DNA from 2 places in the Fusibacter sp. QWL-12 genome. Region 1 is predicted to be linked to the other one. Evidence: a T-box and tRNA genes for the amino acid it is inferred to sense, from the RefSeq annotation. Region 1 holds a T-box; the other holds one or more tRNA genes.

Region 1 (15,021 bases):
TTATTTATTCCATTGGACTAAAATTTTATTTATGTTTTAAATTATATGATTGTTCACTTTTCTCAAAAAAATGATATAAAAAAAAGTACCTGCTATGCAGGTACTTTTTTTATCTTTTATTGTACTGATACAACATCGTATCCAGCATCTTCAACTGTTTCTTTTAACACTGCTGCATCAACATCAGCATTAAGTGTAACAATAGCAGATTTATCAGTCAAATCAACCACTGCGTTAGAAACACCCTCGACACCTTTTAAAGCATTTTCCACTCTCATTTTACAATGATTACAGCTCATACCTTCAATTACTAATTTCTTTTCCATTTTGCCTCCAAGTCTATATTTTATTAACTCTAAACTGAGATCTATAACCTTATTTTACTACAATATTAAAGATTTTACCCGGTACATAAATTTCTTTTACAATTGTTTTACCATCTGTAAACAATTTAATCTTCTCATCTTCTAAAGCAAGTGCTCTAGCAGCAGCGGCATCAGCATCTACCGGAATGCTGATTAATCCTCTTACTTTACCATTAATTTGTACTGCCATCTCAATAACATCTTCTACTGTCTTATTTGGATCAAATGTTGGCCATGATTGCTCTGTAATCATACCTTCAAAGCCTAAAGACTCCCAAAGTTCTTCAGTTATGTGAGGCGCTACTGGATTTAAAAGTTTAAGCAGTGTACTGTACTCAGCGCGATTGATGTGCTCAACTTTTTTGAACTCATTGATAAGGCTCATCATTGCTGCAATCGCAGTGTTAAATTTCAGTGTTTCATAGTCTTCTGAAACTTTTTTAATGGTTTTATTCATCGTAATTTCAAGCTCTTTAGAAAAAGCGTCGCCAGGTACCACTTCATCGGCAAAATTCCAAACTCGATCTAAGAAACGTCTACAGCCTTTTACACTATTGTCCGACCAAGGCACACTCTTCTCAAAGTCACCTATAAACATCTCATAAGTTCTAAGCGTATCCGCACCAAACTCACCTATAATATCATCAGGATTTACGACATTCCCTCTTGATTTAGACATCTTCTCATTATTTTCTCCCATAATCATACCATGAGAGGTTCTCTTTAAATATGGCTCTTTTGTGTTAACTTTACCGATATCAAACAAGAACTTATGCCAGAATCTAGAGTAAAGTAAGTGAAGTGTCGTATGCTCCATACCACCATTGTACCAGTCAACTGGCATCCAATAGTTAAGTGCATCCATGCTTGCAAACTCTTGATCATTATCTGGATCACAGTATCTTAAGAAATACCAGCTTGACCCCGCCCATTGAGGCATCGTATCTGTTTCCCTATGTGCATGCCCGCCGCATTTAGGACAAGTTGTTTCGATCCATTCTGTCATTGCAGAAAGTGGTGATTCGCCATTATCCGTTGGTTCATAGCTAGCCACTTCAGGAAGCGTCAATGGTAACTCGCTTTCAGGTAGAGCAACCCAGCCACACGAAGGACAGCTTACGAGAGGAATAGGCTCGCCCCAATATCTCTGTCTTGAGAATACCCAGTCTCTTAATTTAAAGTTGACTTTTCTTACGCCAATACCAAGTTTTTCAAAGTGATCTGCAATTGATTCTTTCGCTTCAGCTACTGACAAACCATCGATAAGCGGTGAATTGACAATGATACCTTCTTCAGAATCTGTATAAGCTTCATTTTGTACATCGCCACCCTTGACGACCTCAATAATCGGCAAATTAAACGCTTTTGCAAACTCCCAGTCTCTTGTATCGTGACCTGGAACAGCCATAATTGCACCTGTACCATAACTCATAAGGACATAATCTGAAATAAACACAGGGATTTCTTCACCTGAAGCGGGATTAATCGCTTTAATGCCTTCGATCATGACGCCAGTTTTATCTTTGTTAAGTTCCGTTCTCTCGAAATCAGATTTTAATTTTGCCTCAGCGCGATAAGCCATAAGTGCATCGTAATTGGTAATCAAGTCTTTGCGTTCATCGATCAATGGATGTTCCGGTGAAACAACCATATAAGTTGCTCCATAAATCGTATCCGGACGCGTTGTATAAATTCTAAGGACATCACCTGAAGTCGTTTTAAAATCAAGCTCCATACCAGTTGATTTACCTATCCAGTTCTTTTGCTGTGCTTTAACACGTTCTATATAATCAAGATCGTCCAAATCGTCGATTAAACGTTCCGCATACTCAGTAATTTTTAGCATCCATTGTGATTTTGCTTTTTTAACAACTGTACCGCCACATCTTTCACAGACACCACCGACAACTTCTTCGTTTGCAAGGCCTACCTTACATGAGGTACACCAGTTGATGTCCATCTCTTTTTTATAAGCCAAACCATTTTCAAAAAGTTTGATGAAGATCCATTGTGTCCATTTGTAATAACTCGGATCGGTTGTATTGATTTCTCTCGACCAGTCAAAAGAAAGACCTAAACTTCTAAGTTGTTCTTTAAATCTTTTAACGTTATCTTCCGTAACGATTGCTGGATGTATTTTGTTTTTGATCGCATAGTTTTCTGTAGGCAATCCAAACGCATCCCATCCCATTGTATATAGTACGTTGTATCCTTCCATTCTTCTTTTTCTAGCAACGATATCAAGTGCTGTATATGGACGTGGATGCCCTACGTGTAAGCCTTGACCTGATGGATATGGGAATTCAACCAAAGGGTAATATTTTGGTTTTGAATAATCATTATAGGCTCTAAAGCTTTGCTTTTCGTCCCAGCGCTGCTGCCATTTTTTCTCGATTTCCTTATGCATATAATCTCGCATCAAATAACCCCTTTCAAAAAAAAATAAGGGTTCTTCGTTAGAGACGAAGAACCCGCGATACCACTCTATTTGATTGCCTAGGCAATCCACTCAAAGCCTTTAACGGAAGCGATCCGGTTTTTGCTTTCACAAAAACAGCTCCAGAACGAGTTCGGTCATTCAGCCGTCATCTTTCACCACCCGATGACTCTCTACAGACTATAGCTACCTACTACTTTCCTTCTTAGCAATTTATACTATTGAGTGTATTATAATATAGCTTTTCAAACTTTTCAACACAAATTCAAAAACGTTTGTAATTAATGCATATACTTCTCAACATAAGCAAATATCTCTGTTTGACTTAACCTAGATGCGTCAAGCAATACCATTTCACCATCGCCATCCCCCATGAAGGTCACAGGATCAATTTCTTCATACTCCTCATCCACATCATTAAGGATTGTAATTCTAATATTTTCTCCACCATCTCTAAAAGGGACCACATCATACCCTTTAGCTCTTAGCATTTGTGTCAGTTCACTTAACCCTGCTTGAATTGCAATTTTCATAAGTTCGCCTCCCAAAATACATTATTTTTAAAACCCTTCTGTAGTTTAATACCCTATTTTTCGATGATTATGCCTTTTCCTTTACCTTTGCTTATTAACTTATCTTTTTTTCTATTGATTTTACTTTCTAAAACGATATTTAAATCATATTGTTCCGGATAGAGCTCTTTTTGTTCAATATAAGGCTTCAGCCTTTTGTGATTAACCTTAATTCGCTTACCTAAAACGATTACCTCAACTTCACCTTTACTGTTACACGTTTGTGAGACGATGCCAGGTTTATTCATAGTCGTTACCCAAACTGAATCTCCAAGTGCATATTCGGATTGCCAGCTGGGACGATACTTTGATCCATTGATTTGATTTTTATGGCTAATATCATTTTGACTTTCAGTCAGTAGCTCTACTTGATCTACAACTTCAGATTGAAATTTAGTCTCTTCTATTTTCTGATCCAGTATATTAATCACTTCATTGATCTCAACATTTTCTAGTATCGCCATATCAGACCATTCCGTTTTATAAGCAAGCTCATGTGCCCTTTCGATCAAATCTTTAGGCATACCAATCCTTAGTGCAATGTGAAGTGCGTTACTTTGTCCAGAAGTATCTGTTATCAGTTGATAAAGTGGTGATAAGGTCTTTAGGTCAAATGCCATGCTACCATTTCTAAAATCTGGATGTTCATCTGCAAACGCTTTGATTTCATTATAGTGCGTTGAGGTTAAGGTATAAGCTTTTTTTTGATTTAATGCTTCAAGTACAGCGATGCCAATTCCCATTCCTTCACTTGGATCCGTACCTGCACCGATTTCATCAAGAATAACCAAGGACTTCTCATTTGCAAGTTCTAAAATTCGAATGATATTTGTAATGTGCGCTGAAAAAGTACTAAGGTTTTGAGAAACACTTTGTCCATCACCGATATCACACAAGAAACGTTCAAAAATTGGTAGCTCCGTTTCTTTACTCGCCGGAACGTGTAGTCCCGCCTGTGTCATCATACAAAACAAGCCTACCGTTTTCATAGCTACGGTCTTACCGCCAGTGTTAGGTCCAGTAATAACCAGATTGCGCTGTGTCGATGAAAGTCGAATATCTAAAGGTACCGCTTGGGAGGTCAATAAAGGGTGTCTGCCTTGAGCGATGGTAATCTTTCCTTCTAAGTTTAATTTCGCAGAAACGCCTTCAAACTTTTTCGAGAGCTTCGCTTTCGCAAATAAAAAATCGTAGTTTACCATGATTTCATAGTTTCTAAAGAGTTCAAAATGTCTTGAAGCCACATGATTGGTTAACTCCGATAGAATTCTATAGACTTCATTTTCTTCGTCTATTCGCAATGCAGCTAGCTCATCTGATAGCTTCTTAACCGCTGCGGGTTCAATGAAAAATGTACCTCCTGATCTAGAACGATCTAAGACCATACCATCCAGCCTTTTCTTATGCTCACTTTTTACCGGTATGACATATCGTCCATCGCGTTGACTGATAACCGCATCTGCAAGTAAACCTTGGTATTGCTCTCCTACAACGTATTCTGAAAGTTTCGACTTAATACGGCTTTCAACGATTTCAATTTTCTTTCTAATTTTATTTAGCGTACTACTTGCATTATCATCCACTTGCTGCCTGACTATAATTCTTACGATTTCATCATACAGTTCATGAAGCGGTTCGATAGCACCTGCATAGGTGCCAACTTCCGTTTCAAGATAACTGAGATCATTCATAAATATTTTCATTCTTGTAGACTCTTTTATAAATGATACGACGAGCTCAAATTCTACTGGTCTCATTATTTCCGATCGTTTAAGCTTATCGAGTTGTGTTTTTACCCCCTTTAAACCGTGAAGCGGTATACTTCCTGAGTGATCTAAAATCATACGCGCTTCTGTCGTTTCACGTTGATGCCTTTTTATTAAATAGTAGTCTGTCAGTACTTCAAGTTGGTCAACCTGTTCCTTTACTTCATCAGTTACTGCCAGAGTTTGTAAAATAGCTTTAATTTGTTTTAGTTCTAGTAAATTCTCAGCGTGTTCAATGTTGTAAATATGATTTACTGTGTTTTTGTGGTTCATTTTTGACATATTGTTCTCCTTGTCCATTTGATATGTCCACCTAAACGGATTGAATGATCTTATTGAAATGTAAATTTTTACCTGTCTTGGATAACAAAAAAACAGCAGACGCACACGGTCTACTGTTAGCTACATTAGATCATAGTGTTCCAAACCAACTTAGGTGAACGCAACACAAACAAGCCCAAATGGGCTATTGCTTTCAACCTTTTAAGTTATTAGTTTAGAACGACTCCACTCATAAAAATCTCCTTTATGTCATTTTGACACTTTAATTGTAGTATGAAAACAGGGTTCATGCAACATTAACTTTTTATTTACTTTAAAATAATCCTGTATTTTGCTATAATTTAACAAAAGAGTAGGAGTAAATTAATGAGCAAAATACAATGGAAACCAGGTACAATGGTTTATCCAGTTCCATCTGTCATGGTGACTTGTGGTTCCATGGAAAAGCCTAATATACTTACGGTTGCATGGACGGGAACTGTTTGTACGGACCCTGCCATGACATATATCTCTATACGAAAAGAAAGATATTCTTATGATCTTATTAAAGCTTCTGGCTTCTTTACGATTAATTTGACCACGAAGGCGCTTGTAAAAGCAACTGATTTTTGTGGCGTAAAGTCTGGAAGAGATTTTGATAAATTTAAAGAGTGCGGATTAACCCCTGTTAAGGGTTTTCATTCTTCAGTTCCTATGATTGAAGAATCTCCCGTTAACATAGAGTGTCAGGTGACACAAGTTCTCGAACTGGGAACGCACGATATGTTTTTAGCCAAAGTTTTAGGCGTTACTGTTGATGACCAGTATCTAGAGGAATCTGGAAAGTTCAGACTTGATTTTGCAGAGCCCATTGCATATGCTCATGGTGCTTATTATGAACTTGGAAAACAGCTTGGCACATTTGGGTACTCCGTTATGAAGAAAAAGACAAAGAAGAAGAGACAACAACAAAAGAAGTAATCTTGGAGGGGATATGTTTAGACGTTTTTCACTTTATATTGATATCGTAACATCACCGAAATACTATGCCCCAATACTAAAGTCTATTGAAAACTACACCGATGTGTGTGAACCCATTACAAATGTTTCAGAATCATTTGAAAAGCCTAATTTCATCTATAATTTGTTAGTGATTGAATACTGCAAAATCGATTTTACCAATCGCGCACTCGCTCTAATTAAAGAGTCCTATAATCATGTAATTGTTATCAATGTTCCCGACAATGTCATCCACTTCGAAAGACTATATGAACACGCAATTTATCGTATGCTCCGAGAAGGATTTTATCAAGTTGAACTCGATGCGATGCTTAAGGAATACATCCGTTCTGAACTATTAATCAATGAGAATACCCTTTTGGACAATCTATTTAACAGTGCGCAAAATTCCATCGTAATTACAGATCGAAAAGGGAATATTCAATATGCAAATCCTTATTTTGAAGAGCTCTCTGAGTATTCAAGAGATGAACTTATAAACAATTCACCTAGAGTCATTAAAACGGGGCAGCATCCTGAGTCCTTTTATACAGGTCTGTGGAATACAATCACTTCTGGACACGTTTGGGAAGGTATATTTATTAACAAAAGTAGAAATGGCAATATTTTCTATGAAGAAGCAACCATCACACCGATCGTCAATTCTCATGATATGATCGAGAAATTCCTTAAAATCGGTCGCAACATTACCCGTGAAAAAATGTTACTTGAAGAGCTATCAAAGGAAATCAAAGTTGCAAAAAAAGTACTTTCCTCATTTTTACCAAATGAGTATGTCGACGAGTCCATAACTTTTGAGTTTCAGCTTAAGGAGTTCAACGAAATTGGAGGCGACTTCATTTATTTTAAAAAAATAGATGAAAAAAGATATCTTAATGCCATTATAGATGTTATGGGTCACGGCGTTTCATCTGCTCTCGTTGCATTGGTTGTAACTCAGATGTTTGATGATTTAATGGCTTATTTGCCCATTGCAGATACCTTAAGGGAAATCAACAATGTTTTATGTGATTTAAACAGTGATGATATAGATAGCAATAAGTATGTCACGGGTATATTCATGGATATTGATTTGAACTCAGAGACCATAACCTATGTGAATATGGGACATCCCGATGCTCTCTTCTGTTATGAAGATGAAAGCATCGTTTCTCTTACCTCTAACAACATTATCCTTGGCATTCTCAACATCGATAATATTAACACCATTACCATTGATATTCATAAATTAAAGCGCATCCTAACCTACACTGACGGTCTATACGAGAACGATAGCCTTGCTTTAGACAATGCTGTTCAAGTATTGATGAAGCATTTATCAAAAAGTAAAACACCTTCAGAAATATTCGAACTTTTTTCTGAACATATGGAAATTAAAGATGATTCGACCATTAGCGTCATCGAATTGCTATAATAATAAAAGGTTTTAAACATTCAAGAGAGAATGCTTAAAACCTTTTTTATTTTACAATTGCTTGTATTTCAAAAGATGATTTGGTTGATCAGTGCTTATATGCTTGGAGCTTTATTTTAAATTCTTAGCATAATTTAGAAGTTCATTGATACTTCTACGATTGTCGATTAGATCGCTTATGGATTGATCAAAATTCAATCGATTGACAACTCTTGCGATAAACTCCGACATATCTACTTCAGAAAACCAAGGTGCTTGCCTTGCTGCTTCTGGTACATAAGATAAATTGGTCGTATATAAACGATCGATCAGACCTGCTTCATAAAATCGATTAAATTTATCTATGCCTTCAGTAAACAAAGCGTATGTTGTTGCAACAAAAATTTTACCAGCCTCACGCTTTTTCAACTCTTCTACAATATCAAAAACAGATTCACCAGATGCAATCATGTCATCTACAATTAAAATATTGCAATCTTTCACATCTTTTCCGATATACTCATGCTGTACAATTGGGTTTTTACCTTTGACAACTTTACTATGATCACGCCTTTTATAGAATAGGCCTATATCAAAGCCGAGCACACTAGAGTAATAAACCGCTCTGTCCATTGCGCCTGTGTCTGGACTGATCAAAAGCATCTTAGAAGGCTCTTTAAAGAGGTCTCTCTCATCTGAAATAAACCTTTTTACAATATCTAAGGTAGGATATAAATTTTCAAAAGAAATCAAAGGGACTGCATTTTGAATCGTAGGATCATGTGCATCAAATGTCAAAATATCATCGACACCAAGTTTTTCCAGTTCTTGAAGTGCCATTGCACAATCTAAAGACTCTCTACCCTTTCTGCTGTGTTGTCTAGAAGAATAAAGCAAAGGCATAATCAGAGTAATTCTTCGAGCCTTACCAGCCATTGCAGACAATACCCTCTTCACATCCTGTAAATGATCGTCTGGGCTTTTCCGGTTTACATAGCCGAACATCGTATAAGTAATGTTATAATTTCCTATATCGGTAACGATATAGATGTCCTTTCCTCTTACCGATTCTTCTAAAAACACCTTACCTTCACCATTCGAAAAACGGACCTCTTTTTTATTGATGATGAAACTATCTGGTAGTTCTAAGCCCTCATCTAAAAACGGTCTTCTCATTTCGAGTAAATGATCGTCAATCCATTTACCAATGGTTTCACAGTTTTCCATGACGATTAAACCCAACTCTCCAAAAGGAGAATGCTTTAAATAAACCTCGTTTCTCATGCCCACACCACCTTATAGATTAATTACGATTCATTTTTACCCATACTTTCTCTCTAAATTCAACTTATCATAAAAATCCATAGCTAAGCAACCTTTATCCCTATAAAAGATAAACTTTATATCATTTTTATAAAGTAAACTTGTAACTATTTTCACCACTCATGTAAGATGACTTTATTGCCAAATATAAAAAAGCTAAGAACGATTCGTTCTTAGCTTAATGGTGCGGGATAGAGGACTCGAACCTCTGGCTTTTTCCACGTCAAGGAAACACTCTACCAACTGAGTTAATCTCGCATGTTACCCTGCTATTATGACATAATTTCAACCACTAGACAAGTCTAAATTGTCATTTAATTATAATATTAGCTGATTCGACTGGTGGTATAATTATAACGAGGTGATATTATGAAAAAACGTGTTATTACTATTGGCATATTTATACTAACTACACTATTAATCTCTGTAGGCTGTCAAAATGAAACTTCTTCAACCGATGAGATTACGACTACTGCACCTGAAACAACCGTTGCTTCAACCAATAATGAATTACAAGAACAACTTGAGATTGCAAACCAAACCATAACCGATCTCAACGAACAAATCACTTTGTTGCAAGATCAGCTTAACTCACCACAGACCAGCACCATTTCAAATACAGTTCTTTTATCCGCGCTTGATGTGGTTCAAGCACTAAAAGATCAAGATATGAGTCTATTAGCAAGTTATGTTCATGCCACTCAAGGTGTAAGATTTACCCCTTATGGATATGTGGATACGGTTAATGATCTCAGCTTTTCATCCACAGCAATTGCAACTCTAATGCAAGATAATTCGCTTTACACTTGGGGGTCATATGATGGCTCTGGTGATCCAATTACTAAAACGTATTCTGATTATTATTCTGAATTTGTATATGATGAAGACTACATTTCGCCACATGTGATCGGCATAAACACCGTTATTGGTACTGGGAATTCAATCAATAACATTGCAAGTGTCTATCCAAGTGCAACCTTTGTTGAGTTCCACTTCACTGGGTTTGATCCACAATATGGTGGCATTGATTGGTCAAGTTTGATTCTGGTTTTTGAACCAGTTGGTTCAGATTGGAAGCTGATAGGTATTGTTCATAACCAATGGACCATTTAATTAAAGCAAGAGCAGTTTTCTCCTTAATGGAAAAAACTGCTCTTTCATTTTGTTCGTTTATAATTATTCTACAATGTCATTTAACTTTTCTGTTTCAACAGTAATAGGGAATTGCTGTTGTAATGCTGAATAGTCAGCACTGTAAGCAACTTGTTTCATACTGCTGATAACTTCGTTTTGCCATTGATCATAGCCTTTTCCTTCGAAGTACATAATGTGATAACCATAATCGGTTTGAACAATTCCTGTATCACCAACAACTCTTGATGGATCAAATATCCAATCGTTAAAGGTTTGAACCATATCGCCTTCAGCGACATTTTCGTATAATCCACCCGTTGCGCTTGAACCTTGATCTTCAGTGTATTGTTTTGCAAGCTCACCAAAGCTCTCTGCTGTTGCATCTCCTGCTTTCCATTCATCAAGTACTTTTTCAGCAAATGCTTTTGCTTCTTCATCAGAGCCATACGTGTCAGCAGTCAATAGGATATGTCTTACATTTACTGTAGCAGCTTCATGACGATATGGCAATTGAGTTAAAAGATACACTGTATAAACATGGTTCTCAGTATTTCTAGTTACAAGTGTTTGATTGAGCGCAGCATCCGCAGCAAATCCCCACTCACTTACCTCATCGCCTTGTGTATAGAACATATCACTTGCTTCAATTTTTGTCATCTCAGCTTCAACATCTAAAGAGCCATCTTCATTAATGCCATTAATATAGTTTTCTACATAAGCTTTATAAGCTTCAGGTGATGTTACTGCTGCTAACTCATCCGCACTTTTTTCAGCAGCTTCAGCAGTAATGCCTTTATCGGTGTCCTCTGCAAATGAGTATACTAAATAATCGATATACTCGAATTCATTTTGATTATTAGTATAATGTTCTTGAATTTGATCCGTTGTAAACTCGTATGAATTTTCGATATCTGAGTATACTTTGTAAGCAAGTGTGCTTTTTTCGAGGAAGCTTTTATATTCATCACTCGTCATTGATGCACCAAACGTATCATTAAAGAACGCCTCTACCGTATCAAAACCAGCTTCTTTTGCTGAATTTAATACTGCATCTAGTTCTTCTTGAATTTGGTTCATATCTGATTCATCCAGTTCGATGCCACGATCTTTTGCTGCTTCTGAAAAGATTAAGAAATCCTTCGCATAGCTAACAGCTTGTTCCATCATATAGTCAAACCACGATGTACCATCCATGTACTCCTGATCTTTCAAAGACTTAGTTGTATCAACGCCTAAATATGATAAATAAGATGCGCTCTGGCTATATACGTAGTTGTATAAATAAGCCATTTCATTTTTTGTGAACCCATAGTCTTTAGAATAGACATAAAATGAGTTATCTCCAGTATTGGTATCGCTTTTTGAACATGCAGCAAGACCGAATACCATAAGTAAAGAGAGTAGTATCGCGATTGTTTTTTTCATGTCAGTCGTTCCCTTCATTAATATTTCTGCACAAGATGCCAATAGTGTAATCCTTTTAGCTTAAAATAACCTTAAATGTACTTAGGCAATTCATTAATGGAATCTTCACAGTTTCTTTTCAAATGCTTACATTATGTTGATATTGACTTAACATTCTAAGAATATACTAAACACATAAAGAACGTCAAGCAAACTTTCTCATTTAGATAAATCCCCCACTAATATGAAAAAAGCAAGTATCTCCCCCGATACATGCTTTTTTTATTTTTATGAATATAATGAAAAAAAATAGAAGCACAAGCTTCTATTTCTTAAACTCCCAATAGCATCTCTTCGGTGAAACAATAACTTCTTCCTCTTTCATCTTCTTCATGATCTTATCGACTTCTTTTCGATCTACGCCCGTTTCCTCAGAAACTTTACCTGCATTTACAGGTTCTTTAAGTGCTTTAAAATAATCAAGTACAATCGTATAATTTTCCACTTATACCTCCTATTGATAACTCAAGTTCTATAAAGGTATTTTATCACAGCCACAGTTCAAAAGCTATGTGCTTACACGATCGTAATGTGCAAATTATTACGCCCTCTAATCGTGTTTCTCGAAACGTATACATTCGTTTAACTCAACCGAAGACAACAATGGTGAGGCAGCCTCAACGACTTTAACACAGTCTGGTACAGTGGGAATGATTTTTCTTCTTTTAAGTCCCCTGAGAATTTTAATCACTCGATCTTCCTCATCAAGAAACAGAACGTCTATGTCAAATTTCATATTAAAGGTATGAATGCTGTTGCAATCATCAAGAATTAAAACCTCTTTTATTGTCGGTCTTTCTGTAAACATATACCCTCTGAGTCTTTTCATAAAAGTATTCGCATTTATAATTCTCTGTACTTTTATTATTTTCATTATGAGCACCTCTTACTTGAACATTTCAATAATTTGAATCACTGCAGGGCCAAGGATAATAACGAAAATTGCAGGAAAGATGAAAATCATCATAGGAAATAAAATCTTAATTGGAGCTTTCATAGCTTTTTCTTTAGCAGCCTGTTTTCTCTTCTCTCTTAATTGTGCGCCTTCAATTCTTAATACTTTACCTAAGCTAACACCCAGTTCATCCGCTTGAATTAATGCATTTACCAACACAGATAAATCTCTGACATCGCAACGACTAGCCATGTTTCTAAGTGCATTTTTTTTATCAATTCCCATTCGCATTTCCTTTAAAGTTTTTGCAAATTCTTCAGAAAGTGGACCTGGAATGGTTAATACGATTCTACCAATTGCACCATCAAGTGATAATCCCGCCTCTACGCTTACAGTAATTAAGTCTAAGGTATAAGGTAGCGCTTTAACAATTGAACTACTTCGCTTTTCTACTGCTGCTCTCGTAGTAAAACGATAAATGATTTGAGTGAATCCAATCACCCAAAATGCAATGACAAAAATACCTGCTGCAGGTACATGAATCAGACTTAATAACAAACACACACTCAATGTAAGTACCAACGTCGTCAACCATCTTCTAGCAATAATTCTTTCATAAGAAGATGTCTTAAGAAATCCTGCACGCTCGAAAAGAGCTTTTCTTTGTTTGGTAATAGAATCTGGGGATAAAGCCATAACGCGGCGACCTAAGTTTGTAAACATAGGAACAATTACGCGTTCACCAAATGCACGATTATCCACTTCGACATTTGCTTTATCAATCCCTTCAATATAGGTCATTCTATTTTCAATTTTACGTTTAGATGCCGTCATCCGATTAATAATTGAATTGAACATTAAAAGGATTGCTATAAAAATCAAAAAAGTTGCAATATATAGCATGTTAACCTCCTAGTATTCAATATTAATAATTTTACGGATAAATAACCATCCCATAAACTGACTAAACATCGCGGTTCCAAGCATAATCCTTCCAGGTAAGGTCACAAACAAAGTTTCTATATATGCATTATCAAAGAGGTAAATGACGACGCCAAGAAAAACAGGCATTACCATGATGATTAATCCAGAGAGTTTCCCCTGTGCAGTAAGTGTTTTAACTTCATTCTTAATACGTTGCCTTTCTCGGATTGTCTCTGCAATATTTTCAATGATCTCAGATAAGTTACCACCAACATCCTTCTGTATTAAAATAGCATTAATAATGAGCTGTAAATCTTCAGAGCTAATACGATCATATAAATTATTTAAGCCATCCTCAAGTGGTATTCCAAGGCTTAACTCTTTTAATAAAATCTTGAACTCCGTAGAAAATGGTGGTTGCGTTTCTTCAGCTGCCACTGCTAAGGATTGTAAAAATGAATAACCTGCTTTTAAGGCATTAGATATCATTACCAAGCCTTCATTCAGTTGCATATCAAACGCTTTCACTCTTTTGGAAATCTTAGCGTTAACGATCAAGTTTGGTATCGTATAAATAATCACTAGGCATATTAAAAATATTAAAAAATTACGTGTGATGGCAAACACAAAAAAACCAACACTCACCAATCCCATGAACTTTACTACAACAAATTCTTCATAGGTCATTGAAAAATTAGCTTGATTGTATTTTTTAGCAGCTTTACTAATCGTTCTCTTTTTAGATGAAGATTGTGTTAATAGGCTTGCAATTTTACTAATCGGCCCACGTTTGACTTCATTAGCGATTCTTGCGTCTACTTCTCTTTCTATTGACTCATCATATTCAGTTAATTTATCTATGACTCTGATCTTTTTCGTTCTCAATGAGAATGATATTCCAGCAAAGAGAATACTAAAAAAAATCATAACCACGCCAATCATTAACATCATAAAATCACCACCAATCGCCCTTCAGTCTAAAATAACTCAACTTATAAATTATTAAAAATAGAATTGTTAATATGGATACCATGTTCTCTAAGCTCTTTCAAGCAGGTTGGCATAATCCCAGTGAATACAAAATCCCCTATGACCTGGCCACGTGCGTCAACACCCTTTTGATCAAATTTAAATATATCTTGAAGAATGATTACATCGCCTTCCATTCCAAGCACCTCTGTAATGTGGGTTATTTTTCTACTCCCATTGACGAGTCTTGATTGTTGTACGATTAGATTAACCGCTGATGAAATTTGATCCCTAATCGCTTTAATTGGAAGATTCATCCCTGACATTAATACCATTGTTTCAAGTCTGGACAGCATATCTCTTGGTGAGTTGGCATGACCTGTAGTAAGCGAGCCATCATGACCTGTGTTCATGGCTTGTAGCATATCCAAAGCTTCACCTGAACGTACCTCACCAACTACGATACGATCTGGACGCATACGCAAGCTGTTCTTAACC
Region 2 (15,021 bases), 1.9 Mb from region 1:
CATTCGATTGATTGATTCAGTAGGGTTTGAAATCGCTGAGGAAGAAACTGAAGGTATCATTTATAGAAGAAATGATAAGGTTATAGCAAATCATGAGCGGGCGTTAATTGCCAATTTGGATATCGTTCCATTTCCATATACAAATGAGCAGCTCTTAGATAATCGAATTTTATATTATGAAAGTTCGAGAGGGTGTCCTTATAGCTGTTCTTATTGCTTGTCATCAGCTGAAAAAGGTGTGAGAAATTTCTCTCTTGATCGCGTCTTTGCTGATTTGGAACGATTTTTAGAGGCAAAAGTGCCACAAGTCAAATTTGTCGATCGTACCTTTAATGCCAATAAGAAACATGCCATTCCTATCTTAAAGTATTTAATTGAAAGGGATAATGGCATTACAAATTTTCACTTTGAAATCACTGCATCACTTTTAAATGAAGCCTATTTTGAAGTGTTGCAAAAAGCTAGACCAGGTCTTTTTCAGTTTGAAGTCGGCATTCAAACCACAAATGAAGATACTCTATTTTCAATCAAAAGACCAATTCAGTTTGAAAAAGTACGTGAGGCGTGTAAAAAAGTAATAGCGCTGAAGACCATACACCTGCATGTAGATTTGATCGCGGGGCTACCATATGAAGGCTTTGACCGTTTTCTAAAGTCTTTTGATCAAGTCTATGAAATTGGTGCAGAGCAGTTACAATTGGGATTTTTAAAGATTTTAAAGGGCACACTAATTGATCGACAAAGAGATTTACATGAATATGTCGTAAAAGAGTATGCACCTTATGAAGTTATGCAGAACAGGTACTTATCTTATTCTGAAATGTGCCGCTTAAAAGAAATAGAATCTTTAGTTGAATCCTATTATAATTCGGGTAAGTTTAAAATTACTTTGGCGTTTTTAATGAAGAAGATGAAATTGTCGCCAAGTCAATTTTATCTAAAGCTTTCAGATTATTATTTAGAAAGAGGCTACTTTAATTCACCTGTAGGCGTTTATCGACTATATGAAATCCTATTTGAGTTCGGCATATCAAATCAGTTTAATGGAACTATTATTAAAGATCTTTTGAAATACGACTACTACGCTGCAAATCTAAAGGGGCAGAAAGAGCTGTTTAACTATGTTGAATTGCCACAATTTAATCAACGAAGACTAGAACTGCTTAAAGACAACAACTTCCAAACACAGTATTTTAGTTGTAGTGATGTACCTGCAAAGCAGTTACTGAAAAATCTAGAATTTATTACACTTACTTATGATATAATGACTTTAATTGAAACCGGGTTTAAAACGTTAAATGAAAACCTTAGTGTCGTTATGTTTGACTATCATCAGGATAGCAATATCAAAGCATATAGGCTGGATGAAAACTATTTTACTGAAAAGGGTGATTGAATATGGAGAAAGTACTGATACATCATAATATAAAAGCGGATTCGATGAATGTTAAGAAGGCTTTGACAGAATTATTACTATCAAAAGGAAAGCAAATCGTTTCGGATCAACCAGATGTGATTATCGTTATCGGTGGTGATGGAACGATGCTAAGTGCTATCAGAAAGTACAGACATTTGAAAAAGCCCTTTGTTGGCATTGACACAGGTACACTTGGATTTTTAACGACAATTATGCCGGATAACCTAGAGAAAATCTTTGATGTTCTAGATTCTAAGAACTACAGAATTATGTCATATCCTTTATTAATGGTAAATACGAAAACGCTAAGTGGTGAAATTTATACTGATTTTGCGTTTAATGAAATCACCATTAAGCACGTTGAGCCTAAACTTATGGAAGCGAAAGTTTATCTCGATTCGAAGCCGTTTAACTACTTTACTGGTGATGGCTTAATCGTATCGACACCTATGGGGGCGACGGGCTATGCGATTTGGGCGGGTGGTGCTGTTGTACATTCAGATATACCAGTCTATCAAATTACACCTTTGACACCTAATGATAATAGTGTGAACCGACCTATGAGTTCCACTATGATCGTTCCAATTCAAACCTGTTTGGATATTAATATCATTAAAGCACATAAGAGAAAGGTCATCGTGGCATGTGATGGGATTAAATTATCTAACGAATACATTGAAGACATTCACGTTAAGGTTGCACCGGATATGACCATTGATGTTATTCGTTCGGATGAGTTTGATTACTTTGACTTATATAAAAGAAAGATAATCGACAAGAACATTAGAAGAGTTCTAGAATAAGTTGAGTTTATAATTTTCAAATCAGAATTATTAGAAAGAGGACGTTATGCATACAAAATTTGACCAAATCCTAAATAAATTATTGGACCGATTCGTTAATGAAGTGGTTTTTATTGAGCTTAAGGAAACGCATCAGTTGAATATCGACGGGATTGAAATGCCAGAGAATATTTCATTACCAGTTTATCTAGATGATTTGGCTAAAAATATTAAAACCGGTGATTTAGAGGTCATACCAACGGTGGGACTAATTAAAGGTTTGGTTTATATCGTTGGTTCAAGATCAACCATAGAAACCTACGAGCTTTATAAAAATATGTTGGTTTCTCTTAATCGAGTGAAAGCATATGGCGATTTAAATTTGGCTGGTTCACTCTTAGTGGATGGGATAAATTATGCTGAAAGCAAGCAATACGCAAATGCAATCCTTTATTTTAGTGCCGTCAATGCGATTGATCCTGATAATTTAGATGCGTTATATAATATGGGTAGGGCTTTTGAAGATTTATCAATAAATGAAGAAAGAGAAGAACTTCGTCGATTGGCTATTAGCTGTTTTGAATCTTGTCTTGCTATAGATGACGATTTTGAGTTGGCACATTTTAGTTTGGGATTTCTTTATTATAATGAAGAAAAGTACCTACAGGCAGAAACTCATTGGATCAAAGCGCTTCAACTTGGTATTTCAGATGAAATGAGAGAAGAAATAGCTGTTGGTTTAGGCAGAGTTAAAGACAAAGCCGCTTATGAACGTGGATATGGGATGATTTTATCTGGTAGAGTTGAGGAAGGATTAGAAATCCTAAAAACACTTGAAGATGAACATGATGAATGGTGGAATTTACTGTTCTTCATCGGTGTTGGTTATCGAATGCTTGAGCAATACGAAGATGCACTAGGCTATTTTTTAAAGGTCATGACATTAAATACAGGTCATATTCAAACCATGAATGAGATTGGGATTTGCTTATTGTCATTGGGCGATTTTAATGAAGCCGAAAGATACTATAAAGAAGCAATTCGATTATCTCCTCAAAATAGCGAGCTTGTATGCAATCTTGGTATCGTCCATTTCCATAGAGGCGATTTAGATGAGGCAAGAAGGTTGTTTGATAAAGCACATGAATTAGCACCTGACGATGAGGTTGCTAAAATGTGGCTGGATCACATCAATAAAAAACTGATGTAATTCAGAAAAAATGATTTAAGAGAATTATTACAAAGAGACTCACTTTTATGTGGTGTAGTTGTGTTGTGGAATGAAGTGAATAAATAAATAAATGCAAAATCAAGAGCTGATAAGATCCTTTAGGGTTTTTATTAGCTCTTTTGTTTTGAGTAATTCGTTTAAAGAGCCATTCTTTGCTTTGGTGTGTATAATATAAAGTCTGAAGAAATTTTAACAGTCTAAGGCATAGAAATTTACTAATTGTATTGAAGCTTTCAAAAATTTATAGTAGAATGAGTTGAGATTAAAATTTTTGTTGAACACATCTAAAAAATATGTAAAAGGTGAAATTATGATTACAAAACTTGAAATGTTGGTTGATGCAGCTAAACAAGGGAAAACGATGAAGTTAGTCGTTGCTGCTGCACATGATGAGGATGTTCTTGGGGCAATTTGTAAAGCCGCAACCGATAAAATTATCGATCCGATTCTAGTTGGTGACAAAAATGAAATTCTAGCCATTGCCGACAGACAAGGTTTAGAAGTTTCAAATTATGAAATTCACGACATTACCGATTTATATGAAGCAGCAAGGTTTTCAGTCAAGCTTGTTTCAGAAGGTAAAGGTGATTTTCTTATGAAGGGTCTTATCGATACTGCAATTTTATTAAAAGCAGTATTGGACAAAGAATATGGCCTAAGAACAGATCGTTTACTAAGTCATGTAATGATTTATGAAGTACCACATTATCATAAATTAATCTATCTTACAGATGGTGGCATGAATATTGAACCTTCATTTGACGAAAAGGTCAAAATTACAGAAAATGCAATTGATGCTTGTAAAGCACTTGGCAACAAAGTTGTAAAGGTAGCAGCTATTGCGGCTAAAGAAAAAGTTTCAGAAAAGATGCCTACTACAGTTGACGCTAGAAAACTACAAGAATTATGTGAGCAAGGTCATTTTGGACCAAACGCAATTGTAGAAGGGCCATTGGCACTTGACTTAGCAATTTCAAAAGATGCAGCTGCAATTAAGAAATTTAAGAGCGAAGTATCAGGTGATGTTGATATTTTACTTGTGCCTACCATCGAAGTTGGCAATGGTATTGGTAAAACATTGACTTACTTGGCGGGTGCAGAATCCGCAGGAATCATTATGGGTGCTAAGGTACCAGTAGTTTTAACTTCAAGAGCAGACAGTTATGAGGCGAAACTGTATTCAATCGCTCTTGGATCAGTTATTTCAATGAACAGTTAATTGTTTAGAATATGTGTAAGGAGTAAAATAATGAAAGTTTTAATGACGGGGAATGAGGCGGTTGCCAGAGGTGCTTATGAAGCCGGTGTTACTTATGCGAGTGCATACCCGGGTACACCAAGCACAGAGATTTTAGAAAACATGGTCCAGTACAAAGACGATTTAGTAGCTGAGTGGGCACCAAATGAAAAGGTGGCACTAGAAACTGTAATCGGCGCATCTTTAGCGGGTGCAAGAACGATTGCTGCTATGAAACATGTGGGTGTTAACGTTGCAGCAGATCCATTATTTACTATCGGTTACACAGGTGTAACCGGCGGATTGGTTTTAGTTTCAGCAGATGATCCAGGTTGCCATAGTTCACAAAATGAGCAGGACAACAGATACTATGCAAAATTTGCTAAAATTGCAATGTTAGAAGCAAGTGATTCACAAGAATCAAAAGACTACGTCAAGGCTGCTTTTGAAATATCAGAAAAATTTGATGTCCCAGTTTTATTCAGAATGACAACCAGAGTGTGTCACTCAAAAGGTCTTGTTTCTTTAGAAGATAGAAAACCAGTTGAAATTATTCCGTATAAAAAGCAACCACAAAAATTTATCGCTGCACCTGCACATGCTAAAATGTTGCATCCTATTGTAGAAGATAAATTGGTTAGACTTGAGCAATTTTCAAATGAAACTGAGCTTAACAGAATCGAATGGGGTTCTAAAAAAATTGGTATTGTTACTTCTGGGGTTGCATATAATTATGCGAAAGAAGTATTTGGTGATGATGCATCTTACTTAAAGTTAGGTTTCACATTCCCATTGCCTATGGATAAAATCAGAGCATTTGCAAATGAAGTAGAAGTGCTTTATGTAGTTGAAGAGCTAGAGCCATTTATTGAAGATCAAATGAAAGTGGCTGGAATTCCATGTATCGGTAAAGAGAAGATTCCAAGAATTGGCGAGTTAAATCCTGATATCGTTGCAAAGGCTTTATTAGGCATTGAGAGAGAGACGGTTCAACCCAGTCCAGAGCAAATCGTTGGTAGACCGCCTACACTATGTGCAGGCTGCCCTCATAGAGGTTTCTTCTTTGCGCTTAGCAAGAAAAAGAATGTCGTTATAACAGGCGATATCGGTTGCTATACTTTAGGTTCAGCAGAACCACTTAATGCAACAGATTCGGTTATTTGTATGGGTGCATCTATTTCCATGGGACATGGTGCTTCAAAAGCATTTAGCTTTAATAATGTAGATAAAAAAGTGGTATCAGTTATTGGAGATTCAACTTTCTTCCATACAGGGATCAACTCTTTAATTCATGTTGCTTATAATAAAGGCAATACAGTAAGTGTAATCCTTGATAATAGAATCACAGGTATGACTGGACATCAAGAGAATCCAGGAACAGGCTTCACATTACAAGGTGATCCTGCTAATATTATCGATATTCCACAACTCGTTAAGTCAATCGGTATCGAACATGTAATTACAGTAAATCCACTTAAACTTAAAGAAGTTGACGCTGCTCTTGAGGAAGCATTTGCTTACGAAGGACCGTCTGTAATTATCACTAGATGGCCATGCGTTCTTAAAAACTTCTCTGAAGCAGATATTAAGGAATTTGATTTAAGCAAAAAACAATGCCATGTAATTGAAGATCAATGTAAAGGCTGTAGAGTATGTACAAAAACAGGTTGTCCAGCAATCAGTTTTGATAACAAAACTAAAAAAGCTAAGATTGATAAGTACATGTGTGTCGGATGTGAAGTTTGTTTACAAGCATGTCCATTTAAAGCTATTGAAAGGGTCGGTGAATAATCATGTCTGAGATTAAGAATATTCTATTATGTGGTGTTGGTGGTCAAGGTATTATCCTTGCATCAAAAATCCTCGCTACTGGCCTAATTAAAGCAGGTTATGATGTTAAAATGAGTGAAGTTCACGGTATGGCTCAAAGAGGTGGTAGCGTAACAACTCAAGTTAGATATGGTGAAAAAGTTTATTCTCCAATTATTGGAAAAGGACAAGCAGATGTTTTAGTTTCATTTGAAACTATGGAAACACCAAGATGGATTGATTACGTTAAACCAGATGGTAAAGTTGTAATTAATGCCTATCAGATTCCGTCTGCAACCATTTTGTCAGGTGCTGCAGAGTATCCAGAGGGTGTTATTGAGGATCTATCTTCTAAAGTTAATACGACGGTGTTTAAAGCTGCAGAATTAGCTGAAGAACTTGGAAATATCAAAACAATGAATGTGATCATCGTTGGCGCGCTTGTTAAGGCGATGGGGCTCGAGTCGGCAATTGATTGGACAGAGATTATTAAAGAGAACGTAAAAGAGAAGTTTATTGATATCAATATCAAAGCTTTTGAAATTGGTATAAACCAAGTGAACTAGTAGCGATTTATAAATCGTATTATCATAGTAAGAATTACGCCACTGTTATAGTGGCGTTTTCTTTTATAGATAAGTATAGTTTTCTGAATAGTTTTTCTTTTACATTTTAGCTTGACTCAAAAAATAAATGGTGTTATTATAACTAAGCACCTGTCGAGAACACAAAAATGTTTAAGACGAGTGAGTAAAGCGTAATATATAAACATTGAGATTTATGTTAAATCGATGTTAAAAACTTTATGAAAAACTCTAAGAAAGATATTGACAACGAAAACGAACGGTGATATCATAAGAGAGTCGCCGCAAGACATTGCGGACACAAAGGGTAATAAATAGGACCTTGAAAATTGAATAGCGCAAATGAAAAAAACCAAAAAGAATTGAAAAATTCTCGTCAACCTTTTGAGGCTCTAGTAGCAACAAAAGAAGTGATAAAAAACGGAAACGCTTCGCAAGAAATTGAGAAGCAAAAAGCAAGTTAGCTCGTTTTGAGATAACAGGCAAAACTTAAAATTAATTTTAAGAGTTTGATCCTGGCTCAGGATGAACGCTGGCGGCGTGCCTAACACATGCAAGTCGAGCGTGATTAAGTGGAGTGGAGACTTCGGTCAAAGCGAAACTTATGAAAGCGGCGGACGGGTGAGTAACGCGTGGGCAACCTGCCTCATACAAAGGGATAGCCACTGGAAACGGTGATTAATACCTTATAAGTCGGTAGCATCGCATGATGTAGCCGACAAAGATTTATCGGTATGAGATGGGCCCGCGTCTGATTAGCTAGTTGGTAAGGTAACGGCTTACCAAGGCGACGATCAGTAGCCGACCTGAGAGGGTGATCGGCCACACTGGAACTGAGACACGGTCCAGACTCCTACGGGAGGCAGCAGTGGGGAATATTGCACAATGGGCGCAAGCCTGATGCAGCAACGCCGCGTGAGTGATGAAGGCCTTCGGGTTGTAAAACTCTGTCCTATGGGAAGAAACAAATGACGGTACCATAGGAGGAAGCCCCGGCTAACTACGTGCCAGCAGCCGCGGTAATACGTAGGGGGCAAGCGTTATCCGGAATCACTGGGCGTAAAGGGTGCGTAGGCGGCTTATCAAGCCAGGGGTGAAAGGCATTGGCTCAACCAATGTAAGCCTTTGGAACTGATAGGCTTGAGTGCAGGAGAGGTAAGTGGAATTCCTAGTGTAGAGGTGAAATTCGTAGATATTAGGAGGAACACCAGTGGCGAAGGCGACTTACTGGACTGTAACTGACGCTGAGGCACGAAAGCGTGGGTAGCGAACAGGATTAGATACCCTGGTAGTCCACGCCGTAAACGATGAATACTAGGTGTCGGGCGTCAAAACTCGGTGCCGCAGCAAACGCATTAAGTATTCCGCCTGGGGAGTACGCACGCAAGTGTGAAACTCAAAGGAATTGACGGGGACCCGCACAAGCAGCGGAGCATGTGGTTTAATTCGAAGCAACGCGAAGAACCTTACCAGGTCTTGACATCCCTCTGAAGTAGCCTTAGCCGGCTATGTCTTTCGGGACAGAGGAGACAGGTGGTGCATGGTTGTCGTCAGCTCGTGTCGTGAGATGTTGGGTTAAGTCCCGCAACGAGCGCAACCCTTATGTTTAGTTGTCATCAGGTAATGCTGGACCCTCTAGACAGACTGCCGTGGATAACACGGAGGAAGGTGGGGATGACGTCAAATCATCATGCCCCTTATGATCTGGGCTACACACGTGCTACAATGGTCGGTACAACGGGCAGCGAAGTCGTAAGATGGAGCGAATCCTAAAAAGCCGATCCCAGTTCGGATTGTGGGCTGAAACTCGCCCACATGAAGTTGGAGTTGCTAGTAATCGCGAATCAGAATGTCGCGGTGAATGCGTTCCCGGGTCTTGTACACACCGCCCGTCACACCATGGAAGTTGGGGGCGCCCGAAGCCAGTGGCCTAACCGCAAGGAGGGAGCTGTCGAAGGTGAAACCAATGACTGGGGTGAAGTCGTAACAAGGTAGCCGTATCGGAAGGTGCGGCTGGATCACCTCCTTTCTAAGGAGAAATAGACATTTGCGCTGTTCAATTTTGAGGGTCTTAGAGATAAGATGCTTAATTGAATAAAAAGTTACCACCCAATTTTCGAACAAGTCGGAAAAGGAAGCTTAAGAACGAGAAAAACGCTTGAACTTATGCCCTCCTAGAAATCCAAAGGATTTCCCACGTCGGGTTCGATAAATTACGGAGTAATTTATCTCATGGGGGTTTAGCTCAGCTGGGAGAGCACCTGCCTTGCACGCAGGGGGTCAAGAGTTCGAATCTCTTAATCTCCACCATGACAAGTAGTTGATACTTGTGAAAAAACCATGTACCTTGAAAACTGCATATAGAGAAGACATTAAAAAGTGTAGATTTAGATGAGAGTCTAAATCGAAAGAAGTAAAAAACCCGATATTAGTAAAATAATATCAAATGGTCAAGATAATAAGAGCATAGGGCGGATGCCTTGGCACTAGGAGCCGAAGAAGGACGTGGTAAGCTGCGAAAAGCTACGGGGAGCTGCAAGCAAGTGTAGATCCGTAGATATCCGAATGGGGCAACCCGGCTGGAGTAATGTCCAGTCATCCATAACTGAATTCATAGGTTATAGGAAGGGAACTCAGGGAACTGAAACATCTAAGTACCTGAAGGAAGAGAAAACAAAAGTGATTTCCTAAGTAGTGGCGAGCGAACGGGAAATAGCCCAAACCTAAGTCTTCGGACGAAGGGGTGTGGACAGTCGATAAAGTGAAAATGTATCTTAGCAGAACTGCTTGGGAAAGCAGGCCGAAGAGTGTGAGAGCCACGTAAGCGAAAAGAGAAGTATAGCGAGACTGATCCGGAGTACCACGGAGCACGTGAAACTTTGTGGGAAGCAGGCAGGACCATCTGCCAAGGCTAAATACTACCTAGTGACCGATAGTGAATAGTACCGTGAGGGAAAGGTGAAAAGAACCCCGAGAGGGGAGTGAAAAGAACCTGAAACCCTATGTTTACAAGCAATGGAAGTTCGTTAAAGAACGACCATGTACTTTTTGTAGAACGGGCCAACGAGTTACGTTATGCAGCAAGGTTAAGTGCTTCAGGCACGGAGCCGCAGCGAAAGCGAGTCTGAAAAGGGCGAATGAGTTGTATGGCGTAGACCCGAAACCGGGTGACCTATCCATGTGCAGGGTGAAGCGAGGGTAAAACCTCTTGGAGGCCCGAACCCATATCTGTTGAAAAAGGTTGGGATGACATGTGGATAGCGGAGAAATTCCAATCGAACCCGGAGATAGCTGGTTCTCCTCGAAATAGCTTTAGGGCTAGCCTTGAGGTAAAGAGATACGGGGGTAGAGCACTGAATGTCCTAGGGGCTTTCACCGGCTACCGAAGACTATCAAACTCCGAATACCGATATCTTATACTCAGGAGTCAGACTATGTGTGATAAGATTCATAGTCAAAAGGGAAACAGCCCAGACCATCAGCTAAGGTCCCAAAATGTAAGTTAAGTGGAAAAGGATGTGGGATTGCCCAGACAACTAGGATGTTGGCTTAGAAGCAGCCATACATTTAAAGAGTGCGTAATAGCTCACTAGTCGAGTGATCCTGCGCCGAAGATTACCGGGGCTCAAACTTACTACCGAAGCTATGGAATTAGAGTAATCTAATTGGTAGAGGAGCATTGTATACGGGGTGAAGCACGATCGTAAGGACGTGTGGACTGTATAGAAGAGAGAATGTTGGCATGAGTAACGAGAGACGGGTGAGAATCCCGTCCGCCGAAAACCTAAGGTTTCCTGAGGAAGGTTCGTCCGCTCAGGGTAAGTCAGGACCTAAGCCGAGGACGAAAGTCGTAGGCGATGGACAACAGGTAAAGATTCCTGTACCACCGAGAACCGTTTGAGAGAGGGAATGACACAGGAGGTTATGCTAAGCGCACGATTGGTTGAGTGCGTCCAAGCAGCGAGTCTGAGAGGTAGGCAAATCCGCCTCTTGTAAAGGGTGAGCTGTGATGGGGAGTGAAAATAGTAGCGAAGTAGCAGATATCACACTGTCGAGAAAAGTTTCTATCGAGGGAGCAGGTGCCTGTACCGTAAACCGACACAGGTAGGAGAGTAGAGAATACTAAGGCGAGCGAGAAAACTATTGTTAAGGAACTCGGCAAAATGACCCCGTAACTTCGGGAGAAGGGGTGCCATCACAGGTTCAGAGCTAGTGGTGGCCGCAGAGGATAGGTCCAAGCGACTGTTTACCAAAAACACAGGTCTCTGCTAAATCGAAAGATGATGTATAGGGGCTGACGCCTGCCCGGTGCTGGAAGGTTAAGGGGAAGTGTTAGAGCAATCGAAGCATAGAACCGAAGCCCCAGTAAACGGCGGCCGTAACTATAACGGTCCTAAGGTAGCGAAATTCCTTGTCGGGTAAGTTCCGACCCGCACGAAAGGCGTAACGATTTGGACGCTGTCTCAACAATAGACTCGGTGAAATTGTAGTACCGGTAAAGATGCCGGTTACCCGCAGCTAGACGGAAAGACCCCGTGGAGCTTTACTGTAGCTTGGCACTGGATAATGGTATATCATGTACAGGATAGGTGGGAGACTTAGAAGTTAGGACGCCAGTCTTAATGGAGTCACCGTTGGGATACCACTCTTGATATAACGTTATTCTAACTGTAATCAGTTACCCTGATTCAGGACAATGTCAGGTGGGCAGTTTGACTGGGGCGGTCGCCTCCTAAAGAGTAACGGAGGCGCCTAAAGGTTCCCTCAGCGCGGTTGGAAATCGCGCGAAGAGTGTAAAGGCAAAAGGGAGCTTGACTGCGAGAGAGACATTTCGAGCAGGTACGAAAGTAGAGCTTAGTGATCCGGTGGCACCGCATGGAAGGGCCATCGCTCAACGGATAAAAGCTACCCCGGGGATAACAGGCTTATCTCCCCCAAGAGTCCACATCGACGGGGAGGTTTGGCACCTCGATGTCGGCTCGTCTCATCCTGGGGCTGAAGTAGGTCCCAAGGGTTGGGCTGTTCGCCCATTAAAGAGGCACGCGAGCTGGGTTCAGAACGTCGTGAGACAGTTCGGTCCCTATCTGCTGTGGGCGTAGGAAATTTGAGAGGAGCTGTCCTTAGTACGAGAGGACCGGGATGGACAAACCTCTGGTGGATCAGTTGTCTTGCCAAAGGCACAGCTGAGTAGCTAAGTTTGGACGGGATAAGCGCTGAAGGCATCTAAGCGCGAAGCCCCCCTTAAGATGAGATTTCCCATCCAGAAATGGAGTAAGACCCCATGAAGATAATGTGGTAATAGGCCTGAGGTGTAAGTGCAGTAATGCATTCAGCTGACAGGTACTAATAGGTCGAGGTCTTGACCAAATTTTTACTAAAACTTTTAATGAATGATCTGTATGTAGTTTTTAGGGTATATGCCTTAAACTGTTGAAACCATCATTTTATGATGTTTTAATAGAAAGCCTAGTCTATTTACTTCGTAAACAGACCTACGGCAAATTTCACTACGTGAAATTTTATCTAGTGACGATGGCGGAGGGGCAACACCTGTTCCCATACCGAACACAGAAGTAAAGTCCTCCAGCGTCGATGGTACTTAGCGGGCAGCTGCTTGGGAGAGTAGAACGTTGCTAGTTAGAAATTCTCATACTATATGAAAATTTCAAAAGTGCTGATATTTGTTACTTGTGCCTTCACGCAAATTGTATTTGCGACGTCGGCTAATCTTAACAAGTTAAGCTTATTCCAAGGTAGCTCAATGGTGGAGCACTCGGCTGTTAACCGATAGGCTGAGGGTTCGAATCCCTCCCTTGGAGCCATTTATTTATCGGTTGGTATTTTACCAAAGTATTTAGGCCCCTTGGTCAAGCGGTCAAGACACCGCCCTTTCACGGCGGTAACAGGGGTTCGATTCCCCTAGGGGTCACCATTTGGAAGTTTAGCTCAGCTGGGAGAGCATCTGCCTTACAAGCAGAGGGTCATAGGTTCGATCCCTATAACTTCCACCATTTTAATACGCGGGTATGGCGGAATTGGCAGACGCGCTAGACTTAGGATCTAGTGACTGGTTCGTGGGGGTTCAAGTCCCTCTACCCGCACCAATTTGCGGAAGTGGCTCAGTGGTAGAGCATCGCCTTGCCAAGGCGAGGGTCGCGAGTTCGAATCTCGTCTTCCGCTCCACTTGCGGGTGTAGCTCAATGGTAGAGCCCCAGCCTTCCAAGCTGGTTGTGAGAGTTCGATTCTCTTCACCCGCTCCATCGTGATCCATTAGCTCAGTCGGTAGAGCACCTGACTTTTAATCAGGGTGTCCCGCGTTCGAGTCGCGGATGGATCACCATTTTTTTGGCGGCGTAGCCAAGTGGTAAGGCACGGGTCTGCAAAACCCTTATTCACCAGTTCAAATCTGGTCGCCGCCTCCAAAATTTATGCGCTCTTAGCTCAATTGGATAGAGTGTCTGACTACGAATCAGAAGGTTAGGGGTTCGAATCCCTTAGGGCGCGCCATTTAGGTTTTTATAGTATTACAATCGCGGGTATGGCGGAATTGGCAGACGCGCTAGACTTAGGATCTAGTGACTGGTTCGTGGGGGTTCAAGTCCCTCTACCCGCACCATTTTGTGGAAGTTTAGCTCAGCTGGGAGAGCATCTGCCTTACAAGCAGAGGGTCATAGGTTCGATCCCTATAACTTCCACCATTTAATTTCATCTGCGGAAGTGGCTCAGTGGTAGAGCATCGCCTTGCCAAGGCGAGGGTCGCGAGTTCGAATCTCGTCTTCCGCTCCATTTAGACGAACACAATGTGTTCGTCTTTTTATTTACCCGCATTTATATATTTGATTGTAGCTTCTAATGGTATTCTAATATGATTTTATTTTTGCATAAATTGACTTAAGATTAGATATTTGGATATAATAATGATAGAAGAAAGTAGAATGAGTAAAAAAAGAATATAGCAATTTAAGGAGTATAAAATGTCAGTATTTAAAAAATATTTTCCCATTGTAACTTATGCGATAATCCTATTTTGGGGCGTTATGTATTATGAAGTTGTAGCAAAACTCTTATCAAAGTTATTTTCTGTGCTTACACCACTAATAGTTGGAATCGCAATTGCTTTTGTTCTTAATTTGCTTATGAGAAAAATTGAAAAAATGATCAAATCCACTTCTAAGTTAAAAGCTCTACATAAAAAAAGTCGAATGGTTAGTTTATTGTCAACATATCTAATTACATTATTGGCTTTTACACTTATTATTATCTTTATCGTACCGCAAGTAGCGGCGAGTGCTAAAACACTAATTGATAAACTACCTGATTATGCGGTTAAATTGACAGAGTGGGGAACTGATATTTATGAAGACTTAAATTTATCAAGCGATCTCACAGCTCAATTATTTGATAATTTTAAAGAAATTTTTGTAGGACTTTCATCGTTTACAGCAAATACGTTTATTAAAGTGATTGATGTAACTCTAGGAATCACATCTAGTGCATTAATAACATTTATGGGAATAATATTTTCGGCATATATATTGGGGCAAAAGGAAAAACTTATTAAAATAGTATCCGATTTAAATAAAGCGCTTGCACCTAAAAAGGTAAGTAAATATTTAAGTGAGTTAATGCAGATGACTGAAAGAACATTTTCAAAGTTTGTAGGTGGTCAACTCACTGAAGCCATGATACTGGGGACACTTTGTTTTATTGGACTTATATTATTTAAAATACCTTATGCGCCGTTAGTTAGTGTCTTAGTAGCGGTTACTAGCTTGATCCCAGTTGTTGGAGCATTTATTGGAACTGTACCTTCTGTATTAATTATTGCAATGGAAAGTCCATCTAAAGCACTTTTCTTTGTTATTTTTATCGTTATATTACAACAAATTGAAGGAAATCTGATTTATCCAAAAGTAGTTGGCGATGCAATTGGAATTAGTGGCTTTTGGGTATTCTTAGCG

Evidence for each region. A T-box is a leader RNA that pairs with one kind of tRNA and senses whether it is charged. The one in region 1 lies ahead of leuS (leucine--tRNA ligase), so its partner is inferred to be a tRNA-Leu.
Region 2: it has a tRNA-Leu gene. The T-box ahead of leuS (leucine--tRNA ligase) is inferred to sense a tRNA for this amino acid. The anticodon was not compared.

The regions. Positions count from the first base shown of each region.
Region 1 covers NZ_CM178745.1:780,725-795,745, forward strand. The annotation lists gene AC4PID_RS04170 (heavy-metal-associated domain-containing protein) at 117-326, opposite strand; gene leuS (leucine--tRNA ligase) at 376-2,784, opposite strand; T-box leader at 2,821-3,018, opposite strand; gene AC4PID_RS04180 (YkuS family protein) at 3,084-3,335, opposite strand; gene AC4PID_RS04185 (endonuclease MutS2) at 3,389-5,422, opposite strand; gene AC4PID_RS04190 (flavin reductase family protein) at 5,789-6,382, shown strand; gene AC4PID_RS04195 (SpoIIE family protein phosphatase) at 6,396-7,835, shown strand; gene AC4PID_RS04200 (ribose-phosphate pyrophosphokinase) at 7,947-9,098, opposite strand; tRNA gene AC4PID_RS04205 (tRNA-Val) at 9,320-9,395, opposite strand; gene AC4PID_RS04210 (hypothetical protein) at 9,507-10,250, shown strand; gene AC4PID_RS04215 (peptidylprolyl isomerase) at 10,314-11,696, opposite strand; gene AC4PID_RS04220 (MarR family transcriptional regulator) at 12,001-12,180, opposite strand; gene AC4PID_RS04225 (DUF192 domain-containing protein) at 12,286-12,609, opposite strand; gene AC4PID_RS04230 (type II secretion system F family protein) at 12,622-13,533, opposite strand; gene AC4PID_RS04235 (type II secretion system F family protein) at 13,543-14,505, opposite strand; gene AC4PID_RS04240 (TadA family conjugal transfer-associated ATPase) at 14,547-15,021, opposite strand, start outside.
Region 2 covers NZ_CM178745.1:2,842,611-2,857,631, forward strand. The annotation lists gene AC4PID_RS13595 (B12-binding domain-containing radical SAM protein) at 1-1,396, shown strand, start outside; gene AC4PID_RS13600 (NAD(+)/NADH kinase) at 1,399-2,220, shown strand; gene AC4PID_RS13605 (tetratricopeptide repeat protein) at 2,267-3,409, shown strand; gene AC4PID_RS13610 (bifunctional enoyl-CoA hydratase/phosphate acetyltransferase) at 3,741-4,649, shown strand; gene iorA (indolepyruvate ferredoxin oxidoreductase subunit alpha) at 4,680-6,458, shown strand; gene AC4PID_RS13620 (indolepyruvate oxidoreductase subunit beta) at 6,461-7,042, shown strand; gene AC4PID_RS13625 (hypothetical protein) at 7,390-7,524, shown strand; rRNA gene AC4PID_RS13630 (16S ribosomal RNA) at 7,558-9,089, shown strand; tRNA gene AC4PID_RS13635 (tRNA-Ala) at 9,295-9,370, shown strand; rRNA gene AC4PID_RS13640 (23S ribosomal RNA) at 9,509-12,427, shown strand; rRNA gene rrf (5S ribosomal RNA) at 12,583-12,699, shown strand; tRNA gene AC4PID_RS13650 (tRNA-Asn) at 12,808-12,882, shown strand; tRNA gene AC4PID_RS13655 (tRNA-Glu) at 12,918-12,992, shown strand; tRNA gene AC4PID_RS13660 (tRNA-Val) at 12,996-13,071, shown strand; tRNA gene AC4PID_RS13665 (tRNA-Leu) at 13,081-13,164, shown strand; tRNA gene AC4PID_RS13670 (tRNA-Gly) at 13,169-13,243, shown strand; tRNA gene AC4PID_RS13675 (tRNA-Gly) at 13,247-13,320, shown strand; tRNA gene AC4PID_RS13680 (tRNA-Lys) at 13,325-13,400, shown strand; tRNA gene AC4PID_RS13685 (tRNA-Cys) at 13,408-13,482, shown strand; tRNA gene AC4PID_RS13690 (tRNA-Arg) at 13,491-13,567, shown strand; tRNA gene AC4PID_RS13695 (tRNA-Leu) at 13,593-13,676, shown strand; tRNA gene AC4PID_RS13700 (tRNA-Val) at 13,683-13,758, shown strand; tRNA gene AC4PID_RS13705 (tRNA-Gly) at 13,772-13,846, shown strand; gene AC4PID_RS13710 (AI-2E family transporter) at 14,035-15,021, shown strand, end outside.